Regions from separate parts of the Variovorax sp. LjRoot130 genome, predicted to be linked through region 2. Evidence: riboswitches for the same ligand, from Rfam matches in the RefSeq annotation. Region 2 holds a riboswitch; the other holds the start of a gene.
What was found. A riboswitch is a leader RNA that binds a small molecule or an ion and turns the genes downstream of it on or off. The one in region 2 is predicted to bind thiamine pyrophosphate.

Region 1 (3,566 bases), 2.1 Mb from region 2:
CGTGCCCGGGGAATAGCGGATGGACGATCTCGTCACGCTCCTCTCGGCCCAGGGTGCCGCCGTGGTGTTCCTCGCCACGCTGGCGACCCGCCTCGGCGCGCCGGTGCCGGCCGCGCCCTTTCTCGTTATCGCCGGCGGATTGTCGGTCGGCGGGCAGGTGTCATTCGCCGCCGTGCTGGCGGCCGCCCTGGTCGGCAACATCCTCGGCGACGGCGCCTGGTTCCTGGCCGGGCGCCGCTGGGGCTACCGCGTGATGCGCCTCCTGTGCCGCATCTCGCTGTCGGCCGACTCCTGCGTACGGCGCAGCGAGGCCATCCTCGGCCGCTGGGGCGGGCTGTCGCTGATCGCGGCCAAGTTCGTGCCCGGCGTGTCGGTGGTCGCGCCGCCGATGGCGGGCGCCCTGGGCATGTCGAACACGCGCTTCCTGTCCTACGAGACCGTGGCCGCGCTGATCTGGACGCTGGGCTTCCTCCTGCTGGGCCGCATCTTCCACGCGGCGATCCAGGACGTGCTGGCGGTGCTGTCCAGCGTCGGCCTCACGGCTGCGGCTGTCGGCACGCTGGTGCTCGTCGCTTTCGTCGCCTGGCGCTATCGCCGGCGCCGCATCGCGCTCGCTGCCGACGACATCGAGCATATCGAGGCCGGCGCGCTGCGCGAAGCCTTCGCGGCCGGTGCCCGCCCGACGCTGATCGACGTGCGCTCCGCCGAGGGACGCGCGCTGGATCCGCGCGCGATTCCGGGCGCCATCGGCATCGCGCTGCGCGAGCTCCCCGTCGAGCTGGCTGCCTTTGCCGACGGGCGCGAACTCATCGTGTTCTGCGACTGCCCCAACGACGAGTCCGCCATCGCTGCCGCGCGCGTGCTGATGAAGGCCGGTTTGCCGCGCGTGCGCGTGCTCGCCGGCGGGCTCTCGGCCTGGAGCGCCGCCGCCGCGATCGAGGTCGATGAAGAGGCACTGCCGGCCGGCGCGCCGGACATCGCCGCACATCCCGCTTGATCCCTGCCGCGAACGAGGCCTAGAATCGGTCCCGCTCCGGGGTGCACGCAGATGTGTGCTGAGATGGCCAAGCGCCGAACCCGCGAACTTGATCTGGTTCATACCAGCGTAAGAAGAGCTGCAACTCCCCGGCCCCGGACATTCTTTTTTCCGCCGTGCCGATCCTGGAGCGATCGCGGAGCACCCGTCCAACGAACCGGAGTGCCCCCGCATGAATGCCCCTGACAAGTTCGCCTCGCTGCTCACGCTGACGCGCGAGCCCTTTCCTGCCTCGACCAAGAGCGCCATCGCCGGCAGCCGGCCCGACCTGCGCGTGCCTGTGCGCGACGTGCGGCTCACCAACGGCGAGCAGGTCTCGCTCTACGACACCTCGGGCCCGTACTCGGACCCTTCGGCCGAGATCGACGTGCGCCAGGGCCTGCCCGGCGTGCGCGGCGCCTGGATCGCCGAGCGCGGCGACACCGAAAGCTATCAAGGCCGCACCCACCAGATGCTCGACGACGGCGCCACCCATGCCGACCGCGATGCGCAGCGCCTGGCCGAGCTGCGCGCTGCCGCCTCGGGGCTGCAGCGCACGCCGCTGCGTGCCAAGTCCGGCATGAACGTGAGCCAGATGCACTATGCGCGCCGCGGCATCGTCACGCCCGAGATGGAATACGTGGCGCTGCGCGAGAACGGCAAGCGCGAATGGATGGCCGAGTACCTGGCCGACGCGGCGCGCGAGAAGCGCCTGGCCGGCAACCCGATGGGCGCGCGGATCCCGAAGATCATCACGCCCGAGTTCGTGCGCGACGAGGTGGCGCGCGGCCGCGCCATCATCCCGGCCAACATCAACCACCCGGAAGTCGAGCCGATGGCGATCGGGCGCAACTTCCTGGTCAAGATCAACGCCAACATCGGCAACTCAGCCGTCACTTCCAGCATCGAGGAAGAGGTGGAAAAACTGGTGTGGGCGATCCGCTGGGGCGCCGACAACGTGATGGACCTGTCCACCGGCCGCAACATCCACACCACGCGCGACTGGATCGTGCGCAACAGCCCGGTGCCCATCGGCACGGTGCCGATCTACCAGGCGCTCGAGAAGGTCGGCGGCGTGGCGGAAGACCTCACGTGGGAGATCTACCGCGACACGCTGATCGAGCAGGCCGAGCAGGGCGTGGACTACTTCACCATCCATGCCGGGCTGCGCCTGCCCTTCATTCATCTCACGGCCGATCGCCGCACCGGCATCGTCTCGCGCGGCGGCTCGATCATGGCCAAGTGGTGCATCGCGCACCACCAGGAGAGCTTCCTCTACACGCGCTTCGAGGAGATATGCGAGATCATGAAGGCCTACGACGTGAGCTTCTCGCTCGGCGACGGCCTGCGTCCCGGCTGCGCCGCGGACGCCAACGACGAGGCCCAGTTCGCCGAGCTGCGCACGCTGGGCGAGCTCACGCAGATCGCGTGGAAGCACGACGTGCAGACCATGATCGAGGGCCCCGGCCACGTGCCCATGCACATGATCCAGGCCAACATGGACGAGCAGCTGAAGCACTGCCACGAGGCGCCTTTCTACACGCTGGGCCCGCTGACCATCGACATCGCGCCGGGCTACGACCACATCGCGAGCGCGATCGGCGCCGCCATGATCGGCTGGGCCGGCACCGCGATGCTGTGCTACGTCACGCCCAAGGAGCACCTGGGCCTGCCGGACCGCGACGACGTGAAGCAGGGCATCATCGCGTACAAGATCGCGGCCCACGCAGCCGACGTGGCCAAGGGCCATCCGGGCGCGCGGGCGCGCGACGACGCGCTCAGCAAGGCGCGCTTCGAGTTCCGCTGGCAGGACCAGTTCAACCTCGGCCTGGACCCCGACACCGCGCGCGAATTCCACGACGAGACCTTGCCCAAGGACTCGAGCAAGGTGGCGCATTTCTGCTCGATGTGCGGCCCGAAGTTCTGCTCGATGAAGATCACGCAGGAGGTGCGCGAGTACGCGGCGCAGCGCGGCATCGACGAGGCGAAGGCCCTGGACGAGGGCATGGCGGGCAAGTCGGCCGAGTTCAAGGCCGGCGGGGGCGAGATCTACATCCCGATCCAGGCGCGTTGAGCCGGGAAGGCAGAGGGTGGTTGATACCATCGCCCCATGCCTTCCATCCCCTTCGACGCCGTCCTCTTCGACTGCGACGGCGTCCTCGTCGACTCCGAACCCATCACCAACCGCGTGCTCGCCGAGATGCTCGGCGAGCTCGGCTGGCAGCTCACGGTGGAAGAGTCGATGCGCCTTTTCACCGGCAAGGCGGTGAAGGACGAGGCCGCGCTGATCGAGGCCAACACCGGCTTCGCCATCACGCCCGAATGGCTGCACGGCTTTCGCGGCCGCCGCAACGAGGCGCTCGAACGCGAGTTGGTCGCGATCCCCAACGCGGCCGGCGCGGTGCGCGCGCTGCACGCGGCGTTCGACGGGCGCATCGCCTGCGCTTCGGGCGCCGACCGCCACAAGGTGGAGTTGCAGCTCGACAAGATCGGCATCCTCGACTGCTTCGCCGGCCGGATCTTCAGCGGCCACGAGATGCCGCGCTCCAAG
Region 2 (3,566 bases):
CCGTGGAGCGCGCGCGCGGCTATGTCGTGGCCGCCCTGGCGGCCGGTGCGGATGTGAAGATCGGTGCCGGCCACGGTCCGCTCAACCACGGCTTTGCGCCAGTGCCGATGGTCCGTCTGCCGTCGCCGGGCGCGTGATCCATGCCAGCACGAAGGTGAGGGCCAGCGTCGGCAGCGCCGACCCGAACTGAGGCGCCCATCTGGCGCAGGCGTGGTAGATGGCGATACCCGCGATCCAGATCAGCGCCGCGACCCAGTCGATCTTGCGCGCGCCCACCGCGACCGCTGCGCCGCCCGTACCCAGCCGTCCGAGGATCACGCCGTAGAGCGGCACGAACACCGAGCTCAGGAGCAGCAGGAAGGGCTCGAGCGAATGCATCGGCAGCACCAGTGCGAAGGCGATGCACGCGACCGCGAGCCACAGGCCCCAGCGCCGCACGCTCCAGCGCGGCTGCAGGCTGTGGGCCGAGACCGAGCCCGAATAGACGTCGCCATACGCGTTGTCGAGTTCGTCGATCAGGATCAGGCCCAGCGCGACCAGGCCGCCCTGCGCCAGCAGCAGCGCCGCCACGAGGTTGGTGCCGGGTTCCGCCACGCTCACCACCATCACGCCGAGCGCGTAGCACCAGATGTTGGCGAGCGCGTAGCCGACCCAGGTGCCGCCGAAGGCGCCGCCGAGCCCGCCCGCGCTGCGCCTGCCGTGCCGCGCGTAGTCGGCCACCAGCGGCAGCCACGAAACCGGCATCGCGATTACCAGGTCGAGCGCGCTGAACATGCCCGTGCTGCCGTTGCCCGGGCGCGACCAGAAGGCCTCCAGGCCCTTGGCCTGAAGCTGCGTCGCGAATTGCCAGCTCAGCCAGAGCAGCGAGAGCACCACCAGCGGCAGCCCGAAGCGGCTCACGAAGCGCCGCACCAGCTTGACCATCGAGCCGGCCAGCAGCGCGAGCAGCACCGCGCCCCACAGCAGCGTGGTCAGCACTGTGCCCAGCGTGCCCTCCAGCGACCAGCCGAAGGCCTGCTTGCCGATGGCTTGCGTGCCCTCGCGCATGATCACGATCTCGAAGGTGGTCCAGCCGATCAGTTGCACGATGTTCAGCACCACCGGCAGGCGCGCGAAGGCGCTGCCGTAGGTGGCGTGCATCAGGCCCGCGCTGGCCAGCCCGCTTTCGCAGCCGAGGCGGGCGGTCCAGGCCAGCAGGCCGGCGCCGATCAACGACCCCAGCACGATCGCGATCGCCGCCTCGCGCGTGCCGACCGCCGGCACCAGGTAGGCGCCGACCTGCATCACCAGCAGGCCGACGCCGAGGCTGAACCACAGGGCCATGTGGTCGTGCCAGTGGAAGACGCGGTTGACGTCGCCGAGTGGCGTCAGCGCCTCGTTGGATTCAGGTGTTGTTGCCATCCATTTGCTCCATTGCAAAGTGTTTGGCAGGTGGGCGAGGCCACGGCGGCAAGACCGGCACGCGAGAAAACGTGGCGGTCGCCGGACCAGCTTCCCTGCGCGAGGATTACCTCAGTCAGGTTCAAAGGGACTCTCTCAGCCAAGCTGCAACAGGCGTTGCGAGCCGGCACCCCTAGCGTTGCTTCAGGCTGGCGAAGCAGTTCGGATTGTAGAGCCGTGCGCCGGCCGAGTGCGACACGGCGACGTGAAGTCGCCGCGGACCGGGCGGCGCCTCAGTGGTCGATGGCGGCCGACAGTTGCCTCGCGCCCGAGTGGTCGTGGCGAATGAGCGGCAGGACGAAGCGGCGCGCGAGCTGCTGAAGCGTCCAGAACGCGGCAGCGATCCCGCCGGCCAGCAGCAGGCCGGCAGCGATGTCCAGCGGGAAATGCACGCCCACGTAGATGCGCGCCCAGCCCGTGAGGACCGCGATCGCCACGACCGCCAGCCCGGTCTTCCGAAGCGACGCCCGCAGGCAGAACAGCAGCCCGATGGTGAACATCACCGAGGCGTGCGCACTCGGCAGCGAGCCGCGCGCGCCATGGTCGATGTGCGCCGGGCTCAGGCCCACCATGAAGGGGCGCGGCATCGCGATGGCGTCCGCCAGCGCGTGGGCCAGCATGGCCGCCGCGGCCGCGGCGACCAGCGTCACCATCGCATAGACCCGCTGCGAGGGCCGGCGCCAGGCGACCCAGCCCATGAGGGCGGCGCAAAGCCAGGACGCGCCCTCGGCCACGATGGATGCGAGCCACATGATTTCGGCATTCGGGGTGTGGCCAGCGCCAATGGCCTGGAACAGTGCGGTGTTCAACGCGAGCATGCCCGGCATCGTATGGCGGTCTCGTGTCGAACGCGTGAATGCGGCGTTCAGCCTTCGTTCAGGGTGGTTGCTTTGTTCTTCAGCCCACGCCGAGCAGCTGGTGCAGCCGCGTGCTGGTGGTGGTGTACTGCAGCGGCACGGCCTTGCCCGGAAACACGATCGCGGTGGCGGCCCAGGCCGCCAGCGTCGCCTCGTGGAAACCGCAGACGATCAGCTTCTTCTTGCCCGGATAGGTATTGATGTCGCCGACCGCGAACACGCCGGCCTCGTGCGTCTGGAAGCGCTCGGTGTCGACCGGCACCTGCTTGCGCACGAGATCGAGGCCCCAGTCGGCCATGGGGCCGAGCCGCGGCGAGATGCCGAGGCAGGCGATGAGGGCGTCGAGCGGCAGCGTCACGGTCCGGGCGTCGGGCGTGGTGATCTGCAGCACCTGGCCGTCGAAAGCCGCGGGCTGGCCCACGGCGAAGTTCAGTGCGCCCTCGGCCGCCAGTGCGCGCATGCGGGCCACGAGCGCGTCGTCGGCCTGGAAGCCGTCGCGCCGGTGCAGCAACGTGACCTGGCGGGCCTTGCCGATCAGCGCGAGGGCGGTGGCCAGCGCGGCATCGTCGCCGCCATTGACCACCACGGCCTGGCCGTCGAAGCGCTCCAGCGCCTCGGGGTGATAGAAAAGCTTGGTGCCTTCAAAGCGCTGGATGCCTTCGAGCGCGATGCGCTTGGCGACGAAAGCGCCGACGCCGGCGGCGATGAAGACCGTCTTCGCAAGGAAGGTGGTGCCGGCGGTGGTGCCCAGCAGCAGGCGCTGATCGGCCTGGCGCTCGAGCGTCGCGACCTGCTGCTCGAAATGGAACTGCGGCTTGAGGGGTGCCACCTGTTGCAGCAGCGATTCCGCCAGGCCGCGCCCGCTGGTCGCCGGGACGCCCGGAATGTCGTAGATCGGCTTGTCGCCGTAGAGCTGCACGCACTGGCCGCCCGCGGAGGGCAGCGCATCGACGATGTGGCAGGGAATTTCGAGCAGGCCCAGCTGAAAGGCCTGGAACAGGCCGACCGGGCCGGCGCCGATGACCAGCGCCTCGGTCTCGATGGGTGCCGGCGTCGTGCTCAGCGGACCAACTCCCCGATCTTGTCAGCCTTGTCTTTCCACTCCTCGGCATCGGGCAGCGCGGGCTTGCGCTTGGTGATGCTCTTCCAGCCGTCGGCCACGGCGAGCTCGGCGTTGAGCTTGATGAAGGCGATCTGGTTGGCCGGCAGGTCTTCCTCGGCGTAGATCGCGTTGACCGGGCACTCGGGAATGCAGACCGCGCAGTCGAT

Region 1: it holds a riboswitch for thiamine pyrophosphate, as region 2 does, so the genes downstream of both, thiC (phosphomethylpyrimidine synthase ThiC) here and ACSQ86_RS15070 (purine-cytosine permease family protein) in region 2, are expected to answer to the same signal.

The regions. Positions count from the first base shown of each region.
Region 1 covers NZ_CAXURM020000001.1:924,493-928,058, forward strand. Annotated here, with positions in the region: gene ACSQ86_RS04640 (DUF3047 domain-containing protein) at 1-16, shown strand, start outside; gene ACSQ86_RS04645 (rhodanese-like domain-containing protein) at 20-997, shown strand; TPP riboswitch at 1,025-1,129, shown strand; gene thiC (phosphomethylpyrimidine synthase ThiC) at 1,209-3,089, shown strand; gene ACSQ86_RS04655 (HAD family hydrolase) at 3,126-3,566, shown strand, end outside.
Region 2 covers NZ_CAXURM020000001.1:3,030,814-3,034,379, reverse strand. Annotated here, with positions in the region: gene thiD (bifunctional hydroxymethylpyrimidine kinase/phosphomethylpyrimidine kinase) at 1-137, shown strand, start outside; gene ACSQ86_RS15070 (purine-cytosine permease family protein) at 82-1,401, opposite strand; TPP riboswitch at 1,477-1,585, opposite strand; gene ACSQ86_RS15065 (phosphatase PAP2 family protein) at 1,674-2,258, opposite strand; gene ACSQ86_RS15060 (NAD(P)/FAD-dependent oxidoreductase) at 2,338-3,360, opposite strand; gene fdxA (ferredoxin FdxA) at 3,357-3,566, opposite strand, start outside.